Regions from separate parts of the Streptomyces sp. NPDC008238 genome, predicted to be linked through region 3. Evidence: riboswitches for the same ligand, from Rfam matches in the RefSeq annotation. Region 3 holds a riboswitch; each other region holds the start of a gene.
The links. Region 3 has a riboswitch for thiamine pyrophosphate ahead of ACFZAU_RS26205 (thiamine ABC transporter substrate-binding protein). Riboswitches for the same ligand answer to the same signal wherever they lie in the genome.
Positions count from the first base shown of each region.

Region 1: another riboswitch for thiamine pyrophosphate. It lies ahead of thiO (glycine oxidase ThiO); the one in region 3 lies ahead of ACFZAU_RS26205 (thiamine ABC transporter substrate-binding protein).
Region 2: another riboswitch for thiamine pyrophosphate. It lies ahead of ACFZAU_RS15510 (purine-cytosine permease family protein); the one in region 3 lies ahead of ACFZAU_RS26205 (thiamine ABC transporter substrate-binding protein).

Region 1 is NZ_JBIBGK010000006.1:36,958-44,429, forward strand. It holds gene ACFZAU_RS16035 (thiazole synthase) at 1-327, opposite strand, end outside; gene thiS (sulfur carrier protein ThiS) at 332-550, opposite strand; gene thiO (glycine oxidase ThiO) at 547-1,695, opposite strand; TPP riboswitch at 1,691-1,804, opposite strand; gene ACFZAU_RS16050 (NAD(P)/FAD-dependent oxidoreductase) at 1,932-3,092, shown strand; gene ACFZAU_RS16055 (Rv2175c family DNA-binding protein) at 3,213-3,578, shown strand; gene thiE (thiamine phosphate synthase) at 3,643-4,341, shown strand; gene metF (methylenetetrahydrofolate reductase [NAD(P)H]) at 4,477-5,394, shown strand; gene ACFZAU_RS16070 (hypothetical protein) at 5,451-6,431, shown strand; gene ACFZAU_RS16075 (phytoene desaturase family protein) at 6,740-7,472, opposite strand, start outside.
Region 2 is NZ_JBIBGK010000005.1:297,754-305,225, forward strand. It holds gene thiE (thiamine phosphate synthase) at 241-924, opposite strand; gene thiM (hydroxyethylthiazole kinase) at 927-1,736, opposite strand; gene ACFZAU_RS15510 (purine-cytosine permease family protein) at 1,834-3,240, opposite strand; TPP riboswitch at 3,231-3,323, opposite strand; gene ACFZAU_RS15515 (C40 family peptidase) at 3,573-4,598, opposite strand; gene ACFZAU_RS15520 (phosphodiester glycosidase family protein) at 5,034-6,281, opposite strand; gene ACFZAU_RS15525 (DUF6210 family protein) at 6,546-6,974, shown strand; gene ACFZAU_RS15530 (GNAT family N-acetyltransferase) at 6,992-7,472, opposite strand, start outside.
Region 3 is NZ_JBIBGK010000014.1:169,919-177,390, forward strand. It holds gene ACFZAU_RS26185 (alpha/beta fold hydrolase) at 1-113, shown strand, start outside; gene ACFZAU_RS26190 (hypothetical protein) at 217-402, shown strand; gene ACFZAU_RS26195 (hypothetical protein) at 499-1,119, opposite strand; gene rlmN (dual-specificity RNA methyltransferase RlmN) at 1,280-2,386, shown strand; TPP riboswitch at 2,454-2,558, shown strand; gene ACFZAU_RS26205 (thiamine ABC transporter substrate-binding protein) at 2,550-3,638, shown strand; gene ACFZAU_RS26210 (ABC transporter permease) at 3,707-5,320, shown strand; gene ACFZAU_RS26215 (ABC transporter ATP-binding protein) at 5,320-6,345, shown strand; gene ACFZAU_RS26220 (LOG family protein) at 7,041-7,472, opposite strand, start outside.

The sequences.
Region 1 (7,472 bases), on a different contig from region 3:
CAGCAGGGTGCGCTCGTCGGCGATCACCTCCAGCTTCACCCAGTCCGTGCCCAGCGCCTCCCGTGCCAGGCGGGCGGTGAGCACCGCCTCGCCCGCCGTGTAGCACCCGGCGGTGTTCGGCAGCACGCGGATGCCGTGCCGGGCGAGCACGGACAGCACCGAGCCCTTGACCGTGGGGTCGAGCCGCCGCATGGCGACGGTGGTCAGCTCGGTGCCGGAGGCGAGCAGCGCCTGCTCCATGACCTCCAGGCTGGGCGCACCGCCCGTGCCCATGATCAGCCGGGAGTCGAAGGTGGTGCCGCCGATGGTCAGCGGGTCGTCGGCCATGGGTTCAGCCTCCCTGGACTGCGGTGAGGACCTCGACGCGGTCACCGTCGCGGAGCGGGGTCGCCGGCCACTGCGCGCGGGGGACGACGGTCTCGTTGAGCGCGGCCGCCACCCCGGACGGGGCCGCGGTCAGGGTCGCGACGAGGCCGCCGAGGGTGACGCCCTCGGCGACCTCGCGCGCCTCGCCGTTGACGGAGACGGACAGAAGGACGGGCGCGGTCATGCGTGCTGCTCCTGGAGGGCGAAACGGTCGGGGGAGAAGGGCCGGGCCTGCGCGGGGACCTCCGAGCCGGTGAGGACCTCGGCCATCACGTCGCCGGTCAGCGGGGTCAGCAGCACGCCGTTGCGGTGGTGGCCGGTGGCGAGCACCAGCCCGTCCAGCGCGCCGCGGCCGAGCAGCGGGGCGTTGTCGGGTGTGCCGGGGCGCAGCCCCGCCTGCGTCCCGGTCAGCGGGAGTTCGGTGATGCCGGGCAGCAACTCGTGCGCGTCGCGGAGCAGTTCGTACACCCCGCCGGCGGTGACCGTGGTGTCCCAGCCCATCTCCTCGCTGGTGGCGCCGACGACCAGCTCGCCGTTCTCGCGCGGCACCAGGTAGACGTGGCCGCCGCGCACCACGGCCCGTACCGTCCGCGACAGGAACGGCGCGTACGCCGGCGGCACGCGCAGCCGCAGGACCTGCCCCTTCACCGGCCGTACGGGCGGCAGCACCCGCGCGGGCAGCCCCTCGACGCGCCCGCTGAGGCTCCCGGCGGCCAGCACCACCTGCCCCGCGGCGACCCGCGTGCCGTCCTCCAGGACGACCCCGTGCGCGCGGTCGCTGGTGACCTCCACCCGCGCCACCCGCGACCGGTGGAACGCCACCCCGGACAGCTCGCAGGCGCGCACCAGCGCCGCGGCCAGCCGCCGCGGGTCGACCTGGTGGTCGCCGTCGACCCGCAGACCGCCGTGCACGGCGGGGGCGAGCATCGGCTCCAGGCGGCGGCACTCACGGCCGCCCAGCCACTCCGAGGTGAGGCCCAAGGACTGCTGGAAGGCGTGGAGTTCGCGCAGTTGCGCGCGGTCGTCGGCGTCGAGGGCGACGGCGAGGGTGCCGCACGTGCGGTACCCGAGGTCGAGCCCCGTGGTCTCCTCCAGCTCGGCCACGAAGGACGGATAGCGGCGCGCCGCGGCGAGGTTGAGCTCCAGCAGCGCCTGCTCCCCGTACTGCACCTCGGTGACCGGGGCCAGCATCCCCGCGGCCACCTGGGCGGCCCCGCCGCCCGGTTCGGGGTCCGCGACCGCCGTGCGCAGGCCGCGCTGACGGGCCCGCCACGCGGTGACCAGTCCGATGATCCCGCCGCCGACCACGACGACGTCATGACGGTGCATGATGTCCCGCTCCTCCCTTCGCCGGCATGACCCGGATCAGGTTCTTACGGTCGGCGGCCGCTCCAGCCGCCCTCTCAGCCCGGTGCGCCGGGCTCCCGCGAGTTCTCCCGGCCCACCTTAGTACGCGCCGTCGGCGGCGAGTAGGGCACCGGTACCGGCGGGCGGCGCCCTCGCGGCGTTACGGTGATCGCGTGACCAGCAGCAGCGAGCAGCGCGCCGTCGTCGTCGGGGCCGGGATGGCCGGAGTACAGACCGCCGTGTCCCTGCGCGAACAGGGGTGGGGCGGGACCATCACGCTGATCGGCGCGGAGCCGCACGCCCCCTACGACCGGCCGCCGCTGTCCAAGGGCGTGCTCTTCGGCGCCGAGGAGGGCCCGGCCCTGGACGTCGACTTCGCCGGCATCGGCGTCGAACTGCTGCTCGGGCGGCAGGCGAGCGGCCTGCGCCCCGACGAGCGGCAGGTCCTCACCGACGCGGGCCCGGTCGCGTACGACAAGCTCGTCCTCGCCAGCGGCGCCGAACCCGTCATGCTCCCCGGCAGCGAGAGCACGCCGGGCGTGTACATGCTGCGCACCCTGGACGACGCCACCGCGCTGCGCCCGGTGCTGGAAAACCGGCACCGGGTCGTGGTGGTCGGCGCGGGCTGGATCGGCGCCGAGTTCGCCACCGCGGCACGCCACGCCGGGTGCGAGGTGACCGTCGTCGAGGCCGCCGACCGGCCGCTCGCCGGGGTGCTGCCCGCCGACATCGCCGAGCGGATGCGCGGCTGGTACGCGGAGGAGGGCGTCGAGCTGCGCACCGGCGCGGTCGTCTCTGCCGTCGAGCCCGGAAGCGTACGGCTCGCCGACGGCAGCGTGCTCGCCGCCGAGGCCGTCGTCGTCGGGATCGGCGCCCGGCCCGCGACCGGCTGGCTGGCCGGCTCCGGCGTCGACCTGGGGCCGGACCGCTCGGTCCTCGCCGACGACCGGCTGCGCACCTCGGTGCCGGACGTGTACGCCGTCGGTGACTGCGCCTCCTTCCCGTCGGCGCGGTACGGGGAGCGGCTGCTGATCCACCACTGGGACAACGCGGTGCAGGGGCCCCGCACGGCCGCCGCGAACATCCTGGGCGGTGACGAGCCCTACGACCCCGTCCCCTACTTCTGGTCGGAGCAGTTCGGGCGCTTCGTGCAGTACTCCGGGCACCACGTCGACTCCGACCCCGTGCTGCTGCGCGGCGACCCGGACGGCCCCGCCTGGTCGGTGCTGTGGCTGCGCGAGGGGCAGCTGGTCGCGCTGTTCGCCGTCGGGCGGCCCCGCGACCTGGCGCAGGCCCGCAAGCTCATCGCCCGCGGCGCGCACCTCGACGAGGCCCTGGCGGCCGACCCGGCGGTCCAGCTCCGGGCCGCGGTGGTCTGACCCCGGGGGGCCGCCGGCTGCGGCCGCCGGCGTCGGCGGGGCGTAGCGGACCCGTCAGGACGGAGCAACGAGTGGCGTGAGCGGTTCCATGGTGTCGGTCCGGGATGGCACGCTTGTCCTGTGACCGAGATCGACGCAAAGATTGACTCCCTCGTCCCCTCCTGGCTGTACGTCCCCGACGTCGCCGAACGCCTCGGCGTCGAGGTGACCCGGGTCCGCCAGTTCATCAAGGAAGGCCAGCTCATCGCCGTGCGCCGCGGGGACAACCGGGTGCTGATGATCCCCGCCGACTTCATCGGCGACGAGAAGATCGTCAAGGGCCTCGCGGGCACCCTCACCGTCCTCAAGGACGACGGGTTCAGCGACGCGGAGGCCCTGGAGTGGCTGTTCACCCCGGACGAGAGCCTGCCCGGCACCCCCGTCCAGGCGCTGCGCGAGAACCGCGGCACCGAGGTGAAGCGCCGCGCCCAGGCGCTCGCCGTCTGACCGCACGACCCGCCACCGCCACACCCACCGCCACCGCGCAGCCATCCGAGGGGGACCCGTCCGCATGAGCACGCGTACGAGCAGGAGCACGAGCACCGGCACGGGCGCCGGCATCAGGGCGCAGCTCGCCGACGCCCGGGTCTACCTCTGCACCGACGCGCGCAAGCGCCACGGAGGCCTGGCGGAGTTCGCGGAGTTCGCGGACGCCGTGCTGGCCTCCGGCGTGGACGTCATCCAGCTGCGCGACAAGGGCCTGGAGGCCCGCGAGGAGCTGGAGTACCTCGCGGCCCTCTCGGAGGAGTGCGGACGGCACGGCAGGCTGCTCGCGGTGAACGACCGGGCCGACGTGGCGCACGCCGCCGGGGCGGACGTCCTGCACCTGGGCCAGGGCGACCTGCCCGTGCCGGCCGCCCGCGCGATCCTCGGAGACGAGGTGGTCGTGGGGCGGTCCTGCCACTCCGAGGCCGAGGCGGCCGCGGCCGCCGTGGAGCCCGGTGCGGACTACTTCTGCACCGGGCCGGTGTGGCCCACTCCGACCAAGCCCGGCCGGCCCGCCCCCGGCCTCGGCCTGGTCCGCTACGCGGCGGGCCTGGGCACGGACCGGCCGTGGTTCGCGATCGGCGGGATCGACCTGTCCAACGTGGAGCAGGTGCTCGACGCCGGGGCCCGCCGGATCGTGGTGGTACGGGCCGTGACCGAGGCGGCCGACCCGGGCGCCGCGGCGGCCGAGCTGGCCAAGCGGGTGCGCTCGTACCAGGACTGACCTGCGGCTCAGGCCGTTCGGCCGGGACCGGGGGCCACCGGGCCGTCTCGTGCCGCGAGCGCCGGCAGTCCAAGGGGTGAACATTCGGGCGTCGCCTGTTGGGACGGTCCTGCCCGCGCCGTTAGCCTGAGGCGCATGGCCCTCGGAACCGCCTCCACCAGGACCGATCACGCGGTCACCATTCGTGAGCTGCTGGCCTCCGGCGAGCGCTCGTACTCCTTCGAGTTCATGGCGCCGAGGACCGAGAAGGGCGAGCGGACCCTGTGGAACGCCATCCGCCGCATCGAGGCGGTGGGGCCGACGTTCGTCTCCGTCACCTACGGGGCGGGCGGTCAGTCCCGCGAGGGCACGGTCCGGGCGACCGAGCGCATCGCGTCCGACACCACCCTGACGCCGGTGGCCCACCTGACCGCGGTCAACCACTCCATCGCCGAGCTGCGCAACGTCATCGGCCAGTACGCGGACGCGGGCATCCGCAACATGCTCGCGCTGCGCGGCGACCCGCCCGGCGACCCCATGGGGGAGTGGCTCCGGCACCCGGAGGGCGTCGACCACGCCTACGAACTGGTGCGGCTCATCAAGGAGTCGGGCGACTTCTGCGTGGGCGTCGCCGCCTTCACGGAGATGCACCCGCGCTCGACCGACTGGGAAAGTGATACGCGTCACTTCGTCGAGAAGTGCCGGGCGGGCGCCGACTACGCCATCACCCAGATGTTCTTCAACGCCGAGGACTACCTGCGCCTGCGTGACCGGGTCGGGAAGGCGGGCTGCGAGACCCCGATCATCCCCGAGATCATGCCGGTCACGAACGTGCGGCAGATCGAGCGCTTCGCCCAGCTCGGCAACGCGCCTTTCCCGCAGGAGCTCGCGGACCGTATCCTCGCGGTCAAGGACGATCCGGCCGCGGTGCGGGCGATCGGGGTCGAGTACGCGACGGAGATGTGCCGGCGGCTGATGGCCGAGGACATCCCGGGGCTGCACTTCATTACCCTTAATCACTCCACGGCGTCGTTGGAAATCTACGAGAATCTGGGACTGCACCAGAGGTCGTGAGGGCGGACCAGCCGCCCCTGTGGGCCGACGACGGTGAACGGTGAGGAAGTGCGCTCATGGCCTACACAGTGCTCTACATCGCCTTCGGGGTGGTCGCGCTGTGGCTGCTCGGTGAAGTACTCCTGCAGTACAAGGCGCGGCTGAGGTGGCGGCTGCTGGCCTTCACGGGGTTCCTCGGGGTCGTCCTGGGCGTCTACCTGCCCTCGGTCCTCGTCATCGTGGTGGGCGCGCTCGCCTTCGGGGCCGGCCAGACCTTCGTCACGCTCTCCTACCGCCGCGGCTTCGTGGAGGGATGGGCGCTGCGGTCGCCCAAGGAGGGCGCCGACGGCGAGGACGACGAGGAGGCACCGCCGCTGCCGCGCCGTGCCGGCGGCCGCCGCGGCCGGGGCGCGCAGCGCGACGAGGCACCGGCCGAAGGCCTGTCGTCGCCGTACGAGGAGCCCGTTCCCGAAGAGGCCCCCGCGGCCGCGGGCGTGGGGCAGTCCTACGACAGCTACGCCGCCGCCGGCCCGGCCGCCGCGGCGCCCCCCGGGATGGACTCCACGCAGGTCTACCAGCCGATGCCCCTGCACGAGGACAGCGGCGAGTACCCGATGTACGACGGGCAGCCGAACTACGCCCAGGACCCCTACGCCGGTGCCGGCGCCGGTGCGGGCACCGGTTACCAGAACTACGAGGCCACCACCGGCTACGGCGACTGGAACGGCGGCCAGCAGCAACAGCAGCAGCCCGCCGCCGCCTCGTACGACGCGTACGGACAGCAGCAGCAGACCGGTGGCTGGGAGCAGCAGCAGGCGGGCTACGGCACGTACGCGGGCGGCTACCAGGACCCGTACCAGGGTCAGGCGCAGGGCCAGGGCGCCCCGCAGCAGCAGTACGGCTACGACACCCCGGCCGGCGGCGTCTGGGTGCCGCAGCAGGGCGGGGAGCAGCAGCCGTACGTCCCGCAGCAGCAGAACGGCTACGACCAGCAGGGCCAGCAGCAGGGGCAGCAGCAGGGCCAGTACGACCAGTACGACCCCTACCGCTACAACTAGCGCCCGGCGCGGGCCCGTTGCCGAAGACCTCCGCGTCCGCGGCGGCGGGCCGCGCAGCGCCGTGGAGGGTGCCAGGAAGGCGTCACGGCGCTGGAGCACCGTCTCGTGCGCGAACCGGCCGCGCGTCCAACGCCGCCGTGGCGTCCGGGACCGGCGTCGCGCAGGGCGTCCGCCAGGCGGACGGCACCCTCGGCGAGCGGCAAGGCGGCGAAGGCCGCGGAACTCCCCATCGGGCACGGGCCCGGCCGCGCACCTTGGCCCGGGTGCGCTCGGTCCGCGTCAGCCGTCCGCGGATCCGGACGCACCGCTCAGCGGCTGCCGCCCGGACCGCCCGCTATGAGGTCGGCGGCGATGGCACCGGACATCCCGGTGTGGGCGAGGCCGCCACCGGGGTGGGACCAGCCGCCCACCAGGTACAGACCGGGGACGGGCAGCCGGTTGCCGGGGTGCAGGTGCGCCCCTTCCGCGCCGGCGAGGGCGGGGCGGGGGAGTCGGCCGCCCGGGGTGCCGGTCTCCTCCTCGGTGTCGGCGGGGGTGTGCACGGCGCGCCACAGCAGGCGTTCGGCCAGGTCGGGCAGGGCCGCCGCGGCGGCCCTCTGCACGGCGTCCGCGACGCGCTCGGCCAGGCCCGGCGCCCGCCAGTCCACCCCCGACGGTCCGTGGGGCGGCACCGTGACGCCGAGCGTGACCGACTCCGAGGTGTCGTCGGGCCGCAGGGTGTCGTCGTCGGGGCGCAGCACCGTGACCGTCGGGCGGTCGTACAGCTCGCCGCGCGCCAGGGCGGCCGCCTCGGCCTCCGGGTCCGGGGTGTGGACGACCGTGCGGTGCGCCGTGTCCGAGGGCCGGGCGCCGCGCAGCGCCAGGCAGACCGTCAGGCGCCCGGGGCCCACGCAGCGGGGACCGGGTCCGGCGCCCTCCCACACCCGGTCCGCGGGCCGGACGTCCCCGGCGCCGTGCGAGAGCAGCGGGGGCAGCAGCCACGGGGCGACACCGGCGACCACGGTGTCGGCCTCCACCCTTGTGCCGTCGGCGAGTTCGAGG
Region 2 (7,472 bases), on a different contig from region 3:
CCCGCACCGATGTCCCGATGTGTCCGGCAGGCGGCAGTGAGGTGAATCGGTGCCCAACAGGCCCTGGCGGAGCGGGAGTCGCCGTCACACGGACATGCCCGTGGCCGCGGGCACCACGTTCCTCCGGGTCCTTCCGGGCCCGGTGCGATCATGCGGATGTGAACCGGCTCGGCACACGTGTCCGCACACCGGGACGCTGCGCTGGACGGCCTCCGGGCCCCCGCGCTTCCTGCCGGGTCGTCAGGCGGGGTCGGTCGCACGGCTCCGGGGCTGCGTGCGGTGCCAGGCGGCGGCGTACTCACGGGCCGCGGCACCGGGGTCGTCGGCCGCGCAGATGCCGGACACGACGGCTGCCCCCGCCGCCCCGGCCTCGCGCAGGCGCGGCAGGTCGGCGGGCTCCACGCCGCCGATGGCCACGGCCGGCAGCGCGCTGAGCCGGGCGAGGCGGGCGAAGCCGTCGTGGCCGAGGGAGGGCGGCGCGTCCGCCTTGGTCCGGGTGGCGTGCAGCGCGCCGATGACGACGTGGTGGACGCCCGCCGGGTCCCGTGCGGCGGCGAGCAGTTCGGCGGGGGTCGCGGCGCTCAGGCCCAGAACGGCGTCCGGGCCGATCAGTTCGCGTACGTCGGCCGGGGGCAGGTCCGACTGTCCCACGTGGACGCCCGTCACGTGGACGCCCCGGGCGCGGGCGGCCAGGAACACGTCCACGCGGTCGTTGACGATCAGCGCCACGCGCCGCGGGAGGACCGCCGCCACCTCCGTGACCGTGCGCAGGAAGTCACCGCCGTCGGCGTGCTTCTCGCGGATCTGCACCGCGGTGACGCCGCCCGCCACCGCCCGGGCGACGGTCTCGGCCACACCGCGGCCCCGGGCCCGGCACTGGGCCGCGTCCGTGACCAGGTAGACCGACAGATCGACCGGTGCCACCGTCACGCCACCGCCGCCCGCCCGGCGACGTCGGACTCCCGCAACGCGGCGAGCGCGTCCAGGAACTCCACGGCGAAACTGCCGGGCCCCGCGGCCTTCTTCGCGGCGAGTTCGGCAGCGACCGCGTACCCGGCGACGGCCGCCACCGTCGAGGCGAACCGGTCGTCGTCCACCGCCGCGTAGGCGGCCATCACGGCGCCCAGCGCGCAGCCCCCGCCCGTCACCCGGGTGAGCAGCGCGTCACCGTTGGCGACACGCGCCACCCGTGTCCCGTCGGTGACGAGGTCCACGGGTCCGGAGACGGCCACCACGGCGCCGGTCGCGCCGGCCAGTGCCCGTGCCGCTTCCCCGGCCGCCTCGACACCGTGGGAGGAGTCCACCCCGCGGCCGCCGCCGCCCGCCCCCACCAGCGCGATGATCTCGGAGGCGTTGCCCCGTACGACCGTCGGCCGCAGTTCCAGGAGCTCGCGCGCCAGCGCGGTGCGCACCGGGAGCGCGCCGACCGCCACCGGGTCGAGCACCCAGGGAGTGCCGGCCGCGGTGGCGGCCCGGGCGGCCTCGACCATGGCGGAGCGCTGCTCGGCGTGCGGGGTGCCGAGGTTGACCAGGACCCCCGAGGCGACCCCGGCGAACGGTCCGGCCTCCCCCGGGATGTCGACCATGGCCGGTGCCGCGCCCAGCGCCAGCAGGACGTTGGCGGTGAACCCCGTCACCACCGAGTTGGTCAGGCACTGCACGAGTGGGGAGTGGTCCCGCACGCGCGAGAGCGCCTGCGCGGCGAGGGCGGCGTGATCGGCGGAGGTCGGGGACATGCGGTTCGCTCCTCGGGTGACGGACGGTGTGTGCGGTCGCCCGCGGCCGGTGCCGTACGGCCGGGGCACGGACGGACCGGGGCACGGGCGCGGCGGCTCAGGGCCGCGGGCGGTGGCGCAGACGCAGCGGGGTGTACACCGCGAGGGCCACGAGGAACGCCACGTAGTACGAGAGGTCGGCGCCGTGCAGGGCCTCCGCCACCGGGCCGACGTACAGGGTGGTGTCCATGAACGGCACGGCGGCGGCGAAGGCGGCCACGAAAGCGACCCCGGCGGGCCAGCCGGGCTGCGGCCGGCCGGTCTCGGCGGCGAGGTCGATCTCGGCGCCCCCGCGTGCCCGGGCCCGGGCGAACCAGTCGACGACGACGATGGCCACGAAGCCGGGGATCCAGTAGCCGACGAACAGCAGCACGTTCTGGAAGCGGGCGGTGGTGTCGGCGGCGTGCATCCACAGCACCAGGGGGAAACCCAGCACGGCGGCGAAGGCGGCCGCCGCCGGGCGCGGCACGCGCACACCGACCGTCTGCAGGGCCAGGGATCCGCTGTAGTCGTTCATGGCGTTGCTGCACAGCGCGGCCAGGGCGACGGCGAGCAGTCCGAACGCCCCGAGCGGCCCACCGCCCAGCAGTTCGGCCACGCCTGCGGCGGTCTGGTCGGTCAGGACGGACGCGCCCCACAGTCCGAGCGCCTGGACGGCCACGAAGGACACCACCAGGCCCGCCAGGGTGAACCAGAACATGCGCGAGCGGGAGGTGTTCCGCGGCAGGTAGCGGCTGAAGTCGCTGGCGTACGGGGCCCAGGACAGGGTCAGGCTCAACGCGATGGTGCTGGTCAGGACGAACGCGCCGCCCCGGTCGGCCCCGTGGGCCGAGCCGGTGGCGACGGGGTCGACGCCGTCGAGCAGCTTCCAGGCGATCAGCGCGAAGGCCGCGGCGAGCACGAAGGTCATGACGATCTGCAGCCGGTGGATGGCCTCGTAGCCCAGGACTCCGAGGGCGCCCTGCGCGACCATCATCACCAGGACCCCGAGCCAGAAGGGCAGACCGCACAGCCGGGCCAGCGCGTCACCGCCGAAGAGCCCGATCAGCGCGTCCCAGGCGACCGAGGACAGCCACTGCAGGACGCCGGGCACCGCGACGGCCCGGCCGAAGGCGAGCCGGGCCAGCGGGAGCTGCCCGGCGCCGGTCCGGCTCCCCCAGGTGCCCAGGTAGGCGGTGGGCACGGCGCCGATCACGGTGCCGAGCACCACGGCCGCGAGCGCGGTGGCGAAGTCCAGGCCCAGGGCGATGCCGATGGTGCCGGTGAACACGCCGGTCATGGTCAGGTTGGGGGCGAACCACACGGTGAACAGGCGCCCCGGCCCTCCGTAGCGGTTGCTCTCGGGCACCGGCTGTATGCCGTGTGCCTCGATCCGGAGATCGCCCGCGGCGGCCGGCATGCGGCCGTCGAACACGGTGGGCCGGCCGTCTGCGGGCAGACCGCCGGAAACATGCGCCAATGGCATGGAGACATCCCTCCGCCAGTACGAACTGGTTCAGGTTCGACGGGTGTGATCTCAGCCCCGGTGGGGCACCCCGTGTCCGGTACGAGGGACAGGGTAACCCGACGGCGCCGGCCCGCGGGGACGGCCCCCACCTCGGCCTTCGCGGGTGCGTCGGGTGGCGTCGGGAGCCGTCGGTGCCGCGGACCGGCGGGCGTGTGTGCGGGGGATGTCGTGGCGTGGCGGCCGGCACCGAGCGGGAACGACCACCCGGCGCGCCCCGCTCGGCGGGGCCCATTATTTGACGGGACGTCAGTGCCCGGCTGGGACGGGCCTGTTGCGGCCCGGTCCGCAGGTCAGATGCGGACGCCGAACTGGAACGGCATGTTGTTGATGGACTCGTACCGCACGAACGTGCCGGTGCGCGGCGCGTGCAGGACCATGCCGTTGCCCGCGTAGAGGCCGACGTGGTGCAGGTCGCCGTAGAAGAGCACGAGGTCGCCGGGCATCAGCTGGCTCATCGACAGCCGCGTGCCGGCGTTGGCCTGCCCCTGGGAGGGCCGCGGTATGTAGGTACCGGCCTGGGCATAGGCCCAGGAGGTGAGGCCGGAGCAGTCGAAGGAGCCCGGACCGGACGCACCGAAGACGTACGGCGAGCCGAGCTTGGTCTTCGCCGCGGCGAGGGCGGCGGCGGCCAGCGAGGAGGCGGGCGTGTCGTTGCCGAGGTCCACGCGCTCGTTGGTGCGGTCGGCGCGGCCGTCGGCGGCGGCCAGGGAGGCGCGCTGGGCGGCGGTCAGCGAGTTGAGGAGCTGCCGCGCCTCGGCCAGCTTCGCCTGGACTTCCTTCTTCTTGCTGCCCAGTTCGGTGCGGGTCTCGTCGAGCTCGCCGAGCTTGCTCGCCGCCTCCGCCTTCTGCTGGTCCAGGGTGCGCTTCTTCTCCGCGATCTGACGGAGCGCCTCGGCCTGCCTGGTGCTCAGCTGGTCGAGGGCGGACGCCTTGTCGAGGTAGGTGTCCGGGTCGGAGGAGAGGAAGAGCTGGAGCGACGGGTCGATGCCGCCGCTGCGGTACTGCGCGCTGGCCAGGGTACCCAGGTCGTCCCGGAGGTCGTTGAGCTCGGCCTGGCGGCGGGCCACCTCGTCCTGGGCGTCCTCGACCTGCTTCTGCAGCCTCTCCTGCTTCTCCTTGGCGCCGTTGAACTTCTCGGTCGCCTGCTCGGCCTGCTCGTAGAGGCCGTCCACCTTCGCCTTGACGCTCTTGACGGACGGCTTCGCGGGAGCGGCCTGGGCCGCCTGCGCGGACAGGGCGACGGCTGCGGCGGCGGTCGCGGTGAGCACGGTGACACGTGTGCGGCCGGCCTGCTTGGGACGACGGTGGGACGCCACTGGCGCGAGCTCCTTCTTCCTCCAGCCGCCTGCCGCGCGCGCCGGGAACTGCGTTCCCATGACACGCAGGGCATTTCGGATCGGCGGGAACTCCGCAGCCATCCGGAATGGATGATCGACCGGGCGGAGGTTCGGTGAATGACCTTAATCATCACCACGCGCGTGAATCAAACCCCTGACGGGAAAAGGCAGTCCACGCACCGTTTCTTTACCCGTCCCGGCACTTCCGCGCCCGTGTGGCGCAGGTCACACCTCGAAAAGTTGCCTCATATCCCGGCGGGTTTCAGCCGAATCCGCTTGGCGCCCGTGCCGCATATTCCAATACTCAGAGGCGAATTCCCCGTATTCGGCGCGGCATGAATTGGCGATGCTTTTCCGGGGCCGGCGCGGGCCCGCGCACCCGGGCGGCGGGGCCGCCGCCCGGGTGCGGCCGGGTCAGGCGCGGGAGAAGAGCCCGATGCCTTCGGGGACCGGGCGCTCGGCGCCGCCGGTGGGGTGGTTCCGGACGACCGGCGCACCGGACACGGCGTCGCGGGTCACGAGGGTGGAGGAGCCGCCGCCGTCCAGGTTGACCCCGTCCTCGGCGCCCACGGCCTGGAATACGCCCGCCAGTTCGGCGACCGTCAGGCCGGCACCCGCCTCGGCGCTTCCGTCCAGCACGAGCAGGTGCAGCAGCCGGCCGCCGTCGCCGATCGCGGCCCCGGTCCTGGTCGCCACGGCCTTGTCGTCCAGGCCCGGCAGGGGCGCGCCGTCACGCAGGACGGGGTAGCCGCCGACGGCGAACTCCAGGCGCTTGCCGCTCGCGCTCCTCAACTTCTCCGAGACGCGGACGCGTTCGCCCACCTGGAGCGTACGCAGCTCCGCGGCCCCGGCCTCACGGCCGACCAGGACCACCGTGCCGGGTTCGATGGCGCCGGCGCCGATGGTGTCGGAGCCCGAGACCACTCGGCCGTCCCGCACGCTCACCTCGTAGGCGTCCGTGGTGCACGCGCCGGCGCGCAGGGTGTCGGTGCCGCAGACGGCACGCTGCCGTGACACCTCGCCCCACCGGGAGTCGAAGGCCCCGATGCCGCCCTCCGCGACGGCGTACTGGTTCAGCCCCTCGAGGTCGAACCGCTTGCCCTTGCGGGCCCGGACCGTGCCGTCGAGGGTGAGCTCGTCCAGCCGCGCCTTGTGGTCGTAGCCCACGCCGATGACGTCGCGGGTCGACGTGCCGGGCGGCAGACCGGGGCCGAAGCGCTGGCCGTTCGGCACGGCCGCCTTCAGTGCCACGCCGTCCGAGACCGCCGGCCCGACCGCGGAACCGGTCGCCTGGACGCCGGGGTGCTGCGTCTCGTCGATGTTGAAGAAGTCGGCGTTGATTCCGGCCACCGCACCCTGCGCCGCGACGAGCTGCGAGAGCTTGGCGCGGGCCGCGACCTTCCCCGGTGAGAGCAGGCCCACCGAGACGTGCCGGTCGCGCAGGTCGGAGGTCACCACATGTCCGGTGACCGTGCCGTGCGACGCGGTCACCGAGAAGGACTGGTAGGTGATGCCGGGCGCGACCGTCACGCCGTCCGCCACCCGCACCCGCCCGACGGCGTCGGCCTGGCCGGCCCCCGCGCCGAGCATCATCATCGTCGTCGTCATCACCGCCGCCGCGGACACGGCTGCCGCGCGGACCCGACCGATCGGTCTCGTCATCTGATGTCCTGTCGTCTTGCGTGCATGACGCACGAGTACTGGCCGCAGCCATCAGAAAGGGCCCAGGGGAAGGGCTGGTGGCAGTTTCCTGACAGGTCAACGAATCCTGGCGGACCGAGGGGCGGTCGTCCCGCCCGGCACGGGGACGCCGAACGGTTTTCGGGCACTCCGTTGCCCGCCGCGAAGTCCACGAACCGCCACGGGGAAGTCGGTTCAGGTCCTGTGCCGTTGAACTCGGGGCCAGGTGCCCGGAAGAGTGGCGCCATGGTCCCTCCCCGCTTCGTCTTCCTCGATCCCGACGGCACCGGCGCCGGAGGATGGCTGTACGCGGTGGTCGAGGCGAGGACGGGGGCCGTCTACCAGCAGCAGTACGGCGGAACGGCCTGCCGGCAGGGTCAGGTCGAGGGCTTCCTGGTTCCGCTGGCCGGCCCGGACGGGCTCGCCGCGCTCCGCGAGCTGTTCGAGGGGGACTTCCGTGGTGCCGGCACCTGGAACCACACGTGGCCGGACGACGAACGGGACCGCCTCCGCTTCGCCGTCCGTGCCGTCCGCTACTGGGCGTCCGACGGCACCACGGAGCAGCCCCACGCCCTGCGCCTGGACGAGAGCCGCATCCGTGAGGCGGACGAGGCCTGGGTACCAGTGATCACGCCGGACGGCCCCGCGGTGCTGGTGTGGTCCAACTCTGACTGAGCCCCGGCGAACGCCGGCTACGCGTTGAGGCCGTAGCGGACCTCGGTGCGGGCGGCGGTGAATCCGGCCCGTTCGTACAGACTGTGCCCGCCGGTCGGGCTGTCGGAGTCCACTTCGATGCTCGCCCGGTCGAAGCCGTCCGCCTGTGCGGAGCGCAGCGCGTGGCTGATGAGTGCACCGGCGACGCCCCGCTTGCGGTACGCACGGCGGGTCGCAAGGGTCATGACGTGGGCGTCGCGGACGCCGGTCGCCTCGGTGTCCGCGTCCCACGAGAAGGTCAGCAGCATGCCGGCAGCGGTGCCGCTGTCCGCGTCGCGCAGCAGGAAGCTGAGGCCGGGGCGGAAGGCCGGCCAGCCGAGCGATGCGCGCCACTGCTCCTCCGACGCCGGGGACCCGGCCCAGCGGTCGAGGAAGGCCTCGTTCCTGATGGCGAGGAACTCGGCGTCGTTGTCGGCGGAATGGCCCTCGAAGACGAGGCCTTCCGGCGTCGGAACGTCG
Region 3 (7,472 bases):
CCCAACTCCTGGACGGCTGCGGCCACTGGCTCCAGCAGGAACGTCCCCGGGAGGTCAACGACTTGCTGACCACCTGGCTCGCGGCCCTGCCTCAGCCGGTTCCCCTGCGATAGTTCGCGACCTCATCCCGTTCGCGGCCACAAAGGCGTGGTCGACGCACCTGGCGCGCCGGCTCCCGCCCGCGTTATGGTCCGTGCCGTCGCGGGGGGTGACATCGTGGGGCGGAAGAGCAAAGTGCCGGGCATCATGCCCTGGTGGCTGTGGCTGATCTACTGGGCGCAACTGGCGTTCGTGGCCTGGAACATGATCCGGCCGGTTTTCCACGTGAGCCTGGTCCTACTGGTGCCACCGTTCTTCATGACAGCCCTCAAGTGGTACCAGAGCCGCCGGACCGGCGGATAGCCGCGCCAGCGCTGTCGTATCGGAGCCGCGGCAGCATTGCCGCGGCCCCGGCGACAGTCAGCGGGTCACGAGTCCTCCGCCGTGCCGCTGCCGGCGTCACCCGTCGAACCAGACGACCAGACGGACGCCCTCGTCGCCGTGCAGGGTCGCCAGTGTGCGCATCACCGACCAGACGGCGGCCCAGTCGCTGTCCGGCACGGCATCCTTGCGGCGGAGGCGTCCGATGTGGAAGAGGCGGTCGCCGTCCGGCCACTCGGTGCCCTCGGCGTAGGTGCTGCCCGCGCGGTACCGAGCGTGGGGGTCGGTGAGGCCCGCGAGCTGGGCGAAGCGGGTGAGGCCGGAGTTCCGGCCGTGCAGCTCCCAGGACCCCTCGGGGCTCCGGCGGTACTCGTGAACGCAGTCGTCGACCTTGTCGGCGACCTCCTCCCAGTCCGCCGCCAGCTCCGCCCAGGTGATCCAGGACGTACCGGATGCGCCCGAGCCCCAGGACTCGAAGTCGGCGAGAGCCTCGCGCGACACGTCGCGAGGCAGGCCGCGGTGATCGGCGAGTGGGCGGAACGAGGCGGTGTCGCGGACACCGAACAGGGACCCGAAGGCGTCGTAGCAGCGCCCGTTGTAGAGGTGCACGAGGTCGACGGCCCCGTGCCAACTGCGGTCGTCCTCGTCCAGCCAGCGATCCCAGCGGCACTCTATGAACCCGTATATGTCCGTCCCCATGGTGGGAATTGTTCTGCGCCGGGGTGAGGAGTGCGACGCGATTTCCGCCGTGCCGGCCGGGCCACGCCCCCCCGACGCCGACAGGGGACGCCCGAGGGTGACCGGAGCCTCACCCATGTGACCTGGGGGCGCCGAGTCGATCTGCGACACTGGTTGAACCATGCCTGCACCCGGAGAACTCACATTCGTCGCGCCGCGCGGAGCCAAGAAGCCGCCGCGGCACCTTGCCGACCTCTCGCCCGAGGAGCGCCGGGAGGCGGTCGCGGAGCTGGGCGAGAAGCCGTTCCGCGCCAAGCAGCTGTCGCAGCACTACTTCGCGCGGTACGCCGATGACCCCGCCGCCTGGACGGACATCCCGGCGGCGGCGCGGGGGAAGCTGGCGGAGGGGCTCCTGCCGGAGCTGATGTCCGTGGTGCGGCACAGCAGCACCGACAACGACACCACGCGCAAGACGCTGTGGCGGCTGTTCGACGGGACGCTGGTCGAGTCGGTCCTGATGCGCTACCCGGACCGGGTGACCATGTGCATCAGCTCGCAGGCCGGCTGCGGCATGAACTGCCCGTTCTGCGCGACCGGCCAGGCCGGCCTGGACCGGAACCTGTCGACCGGGGAGATCGTGCACCAGATCGTGGCGGGCATGCGCTCGCTGCGCGACGGGGAGATCCCGGGCGGGCCCGCGCGGCTGTCGAACATCGTCTTCATGGGCATGGGCGAGCCGCTCGCGAACTACAAGCGCGTCGTCGGCGCCATCCGCCGGCTGACCGACCCGGAGCCGGACGGGCTGGGGCTGTCCCAGCGGGGCATCACCGTGTCGACGGTGGGCCTGGTCCCGGCCATGCTGCGCTTCGCCGACGAGGGCTTCAAGTGCCGGCTCGCGGTGTCGCTGCACGCGCCCGACGACGAGCTGCGCGACACCCTGGTGCCGGTGAACGCCCGCTGGAAGGTGCGCGAGGTGCTGGACGCCGCGTGGCACTACGCGGACGTGTCCGGGCGCCGGATCTCCATCGAGTACGCGCTGATCAGGGACATCAACGACCAGGCGTGGCGGGCGGACCTGCTGGGCCGGCTGCTCAAGGGTCGCCGCGTCCACGTCAACCTGATCCCGCTCAACCCGACCCCCGGCTCGAAGTGGACGGCCTCCCGTCCCGAGGACGAGCGGGCCTTTGTGGCGGCCCTGGAGGCGCACGGCGTGCCGGTCACCGTCCGGGACACCCGGGGACAGGAGATCGACGGCGCCTGCGGTCAGCTGGCGGCTTCCGAGCGCTGACCTGCGCTTGCTATGGTGACGGTCGTTTGCGGCCGTTTGCCGCGACGTCACGCAGATCACACAAAAGAACATCCGACAGGGGAGCGCGGAGAGCGCTGAGAGTGCGGCACGGCCGCAGACCCTCGGACCTGATCCGGGTCATACCGGCGTAGGGAGTCACCACATGAGCACTACCCGTCGGCGTGTGGCCGGCACCGCACTGGCCGTCGCGCTCGGCGCGAGCGCGCTCGCCGCCTGCGGCGGCGACGGCGACACCGCCAAGGACAAGGGCGCCGCCGCCTCCAAGACCGTCACCCTGGTCAGCCACGACTCCTTCGCCGCGTCGAAGGACGTGCTGAAGGCGTTCACGGCGCAGACCGGCTACACCGTCAAGGTGCTGCGCGGCGGCGACGCCGGCGCCGCGCTCAACCAGGCCGTGCTGTCCAAGGGCAACCCGCAGGGCGACGTCTTCTTCGGTGTCGACAACACCCTGCTGTCCCGGGCCCTCGACAACGACCTGTTCGAGCCGTACGAGGCCAAGGACCTCGACAAGGTGCCCGCCGCGCTCCAGCCGGACGCCGCGAAGCACCGCGTCACCCCGATCGACTTCGGCGACGTCTGCGTCAACTACGACCGGAAGTACTTCACCGAGCACAAGCTCCCCGTGCCGGAGAGCCTCGACGACCTCGTCAAGCCCGCGTACAAGGACCTGCTGGTCACCGAGAACGCCGCCACCTCCTCCCCGGGGCTCGCCTTCCTCCTCGCCACCACCGCGAAGTACGGCGACGGGGGCTGGGAAGCGTACTGGAAGAAGCTCAAGGCGAACGGCGTGCAGGTCGTCGACGGCTGGGAGCAGGCCTACTACGACACCTTCTCCGGCGCCGGCGGCGGCAAGGGCGACCGGCCGCTGGTCGTCTCGTACGCCTCCAGCCCGCCCGCCGAGGTGCTCGCGCTGAAGACGCAGCCGCAGGAGGGGCCGACCGGTGTCGCGACCGGCACCTGCTTCCGGCAGGTGGAGTTCGCCGGCCTGCTCAAGGGCGCCGGGAACCCCGAGGGCGGCAAGGCGCTCGTCGACTTCCTGCTGAGCCGCGCCTTCCAGGAGGACATGCCGCTCAGCATGTTCGTCAACCCCGTGCGGGACGACGCGAAGCTGCCCGAGGTCTTCACCAAGTACGCGCCGGTCGTCGCCGACCCGGCCACCGTCGCCCCGGAGAAGATCGCCGAGAACCGTGAGCAGTGGGTCAAGTCGTGGTCCTCGCTCGTGCTGAAGTAACGAAGGACGCCGGGGGGCGGCGCGCCGGGGCGGCGGCCCTGCGGCCGCTCGCCGTACGGGTCGGCCTGATGGCCGTGCCGGTCGCGTTCTTCGGGCTGTTCTTCGGCTACCCGGTCGCCGCCATCGTCGCCCGCGGGCTCCGCGAGGGCGGACGGTGGCGGTTCGGTCGGTTCGCGGACGTCCTGGGCGAGCCCGACGTCCTGCACGTGCTGTGGTTCACCTGCTGGCAGGCGGCCGCCTCCACCGCGCTCACCCTGGCGATCGCGCTGCCCGGCGCCTACGTCTTCGCCCGCTTCGACTTCCCCGGCAAGCAGTTGCTGCGCGCGGTGGTGACGGTGCCCTTCGTGCTGCCGACGGTGGTCGTCGGCTCGGCCTTCCTCGCGCTGCTGGGGCGCGGCGGGCTGCTCGACGAACTGTGGGGGGTGCGCCTGGACACCACGGTGTGGGCGATCCTCCTCGCGCACGTCTTCTTCAACTACGCGGTCGTCGTACGGACCGTGGGCGGGCTCTGGGCGCAACTCGACCCCCGGCAGGAGGAGGCCGCGCGGGTCCTCGGCGCGGGACGCCTCACGGCCTGGCGCAAGGTGACGCTGCCCGCGCTCGCCCCCGCCGTCGCCGCGGCGGCGCTGATGGTCTTCCTTTTCACCTTCACCTCCTTCGGCGTCATCCAGATCCTCGGCGGCCCCACTTTCTCCACCCTGGAGGTGGAGATCTACCGCGAGACCGCCCAGTTGCTGGACCTGCCGACGGCCGCCGTGCTGACCGTCGTCCAGTTCGCCGCCGTCGCGGCGATCCTCGCCGTGCACGCAGGGACGGTACGGCGCAGGGAGGGCGCGCTGCGCCTGGTGGACCCGGCCCGCACCGCCCGGCGGCCGCGCGGCGCCGGCGAGTGGGGACTGCTGGCAGGCGTGCTCGGGGTGGCCGCGCTGCTGATCCTGCTGCCGCTGGGCGTGCTCGCCGAGCGTTCGCTGCACGGACCCGACGGCTACGGCCTCGGCTACTACCGCGCGCTGGGTTCGGTGGCCGGAAGCGGCGGCACGTTCCTGGTGGCGCCCGTCTCCGCGGTCTGGAACTCGCTCCAGTACGCGGCCGCCGCCACCGCGATCGCCCTGGTCGTCGGCGGGCTCGCCGCGGCCGCCCTCACCCGCCGGGCCGGGCGCCTCGTACGGGGCTTCGACGCTCTGCTCATGCTGCCGCTCGGCACCTCGGCGGTGACCATCGGCTTCGGCTTCCTCATCACCCTCGACGAACCGCCGCTGGACCTGCGCTCCTCGTGGATCCTGGTGCCGCTCGCCCAGGCGCTGGTCGGGGTGCCCTTCGTGGTGCGCACCATGCTGCCCGTGCTGCGTGCCGTGGACGACCGGCTGCGCGAGGCGGCGGCGGTGCTCGGTGCCTCCCCGCTGCGGGTGTGGCGCGAGGTCGACCTGCCGCTGGTGCGGCGGGCGCTGCTGGTGGCGGCCGGCTTCGCCTTCGCCGTGTCCCTGGGCGAGTTCGGCGCCACCGTCTTCATCGCCCGCCCCGACAACCCCACCCTGCCGGTCGCGGTCGCCCGCTTCCTCGGACGGGCCGGGGAGCTCAACCACGGCCAGGCGATGGCGCTCAGCACCGTGCTGATGCTGGTGTGCGCGGTCGCGCTGCTGGCGCTGGAACGTATCCGCATCGACAGGTCGGGGGAGTTCTGATGACCCTGCTGCGACTGGACGGCGCCACCGTGCGCTTCGGCGGCCACACCGCCCTGGACGCCGTGGGCCTGGAGGTCGCCGAGCACGAGACGGTCTGCGTGCTCGGGCCCAGCGGCAGCGGCAAGTCCACGCTGCTGCGGGTCGTCGCCGGGCTGCAGCCGCTGGACGCCGGGCAGGTCCTGCTGGCGGGTCGCGACCAGGCGGGGGTCCCGGCGCACCGGCGCGGCGTGGGCCTGATGTTCCAGGACCACCAGCTCTTCCCGCAGCGCGACGTCGCCGGGAACGTCGACTTCGGCCTGCGCATGCGCGGCGCCGGTCGCGCCGAACGGCAGCGCGCGGTGGAGGAGTTGCTTGAACTCGTCGGCCTGCCGGGTGCGCAGCGGCGCGCCGTCGCCTCCCTGTCGGGCGGTGAGCAGCAGCGCGTCGCCCTGGCCCGGGCGCTGGCGCCGGGGCCCCGGCTGCTCATGCTCGACGAGCCGCTCGGCCAGCTCGACCGGGGCCTGCGCGAGCGCCTGGTCGTCGAGTTGCGCGGGCTCTTCCGGCGGCTGGGCACCACGGTGCTGGCCGTCACCCACGACCAGAGCGAGGCCTTCGCGCTCGCCGATCGCGTCGTCATCATGCGCGACGGCCGTGTCGAGCAGGTCGGCACCCCGCTGGAGGTGTGGCAGCGGCCCGTCTCCGAGTTCGTGGCGCGCTTCCTCGGCTTCGACAACGTGGTGCCCGCCACCGTCACCGGCGTCGCCGCCGACACCGCCTGGGGCAAGGTCCCCGTCCCCCCGGGCTCCCCGCAGGGCGCGGGACGGCTGCTTGTGCGGCCCGCCGGCGTACGGCTCGTCCCGCCCTCCGACGGGCTGCGCTGCGACGTCCTCGCCCGTACGTTCCGCGGTGACCAGGTCACGCTTCTCCTGCGGCCCGAGGAGGGTCCGCGGCTGGAGGCGGGCTGCGCCCTGCGCGACGCCCCCGCCGAGGGCGAGACGGTCGGCGTCTCGTTCAGCGCGGACGAGGTCGTGGTCCTGGGCGAGTAGGCCCCGTTCAGCGGCGGGCGCTTTCGGGGCGCGCGGCGGTGCGGTGGTGCGGTGGGGCCGGTGGGTGGGTGCGGGTTCGTCTCGCGCCCTTCGGGCGCACGGCGGCCGGCTGCGGAGGGGAGGGTGGGGGCCTGCCCTGTTCGCAGTGTGCGGGTGGGTTGGTGGTCGGGGTTCAGGCGCCGGAGCGGGGTGCCTTTCCGATGGCCTGGGGTCTCGTTGCCGTCAGCGGGTATAGATGGCCGCTTCCACGCCTACTGCCGGGGGTGGGCGCGCCCGCCGTTACCTGCGTCTGCGGATATTTCGAGGTGCTGCCGGGGGGGCTTGAAGGAGATCGGGCCCGCTTTCGACGGTATGGACGTCGAAACAGGGCCCGATCTTTGCGCGGACGGAGATCGGGCTCGCTTTCAGCGTCATAGGCGTCGGAAGAGGGCCCGATGTCGGGGAAGCACCCGCAGGCGCCGGTTACGGCGGGCGCGCCACCCACGAAGGGTGGGCGTGATCACCGGCCATCTGCACCCGCGGACGGCAACGAGACCGGGACCGTACGAACAACCGGCCCCGCTCCGGCGCTTGAACCCCCACCACCAACCCACCCGCACACTGCGGACAAGCCCCGGACCGCCACCCTCCCACCCGCAGCCCGCATCTTTGCGCCCGAAGGGCGCGAGACGGCGCGACAGTCGGCGACGTACGGGCTAACCCCGCGTCAGGCGTGCCAGGGCCTGCGGGGCGTCCTCGACGGAGTCGACCAGCGCGATGCGCGGCTCCATGGAGCGGCCTTCCGCCAGTGCCTGGAGGAGGGGCCAGGCCGGCAGCCGCCGGGTCCAGTGGTCGCGGTCGACCAGCACCATGGGGCGCGGGGCGCCGTTGGACTCGTAGTAGTTCGGCGTGGTGTTGTCGAAGACCTCCTGGACGGTGCCCGCGGCGCCCGGCAGGAAGACGACCCCGGCGGTGCAGCGGGCCAGCAGGCCGTCCTCGCGGGTGGCGTTCGCGAAGTACTTGGCGATGTGCGCGGCGAAGGCGTTCGGCGGCTCGTGGCCGTAGAACCACGTCGGCACCCCGATCGACTCGCCGCCACCGGGCCACCGGTCGCGCACGTCGAAGGCGACGCGCGCCCAGTCCGTGAC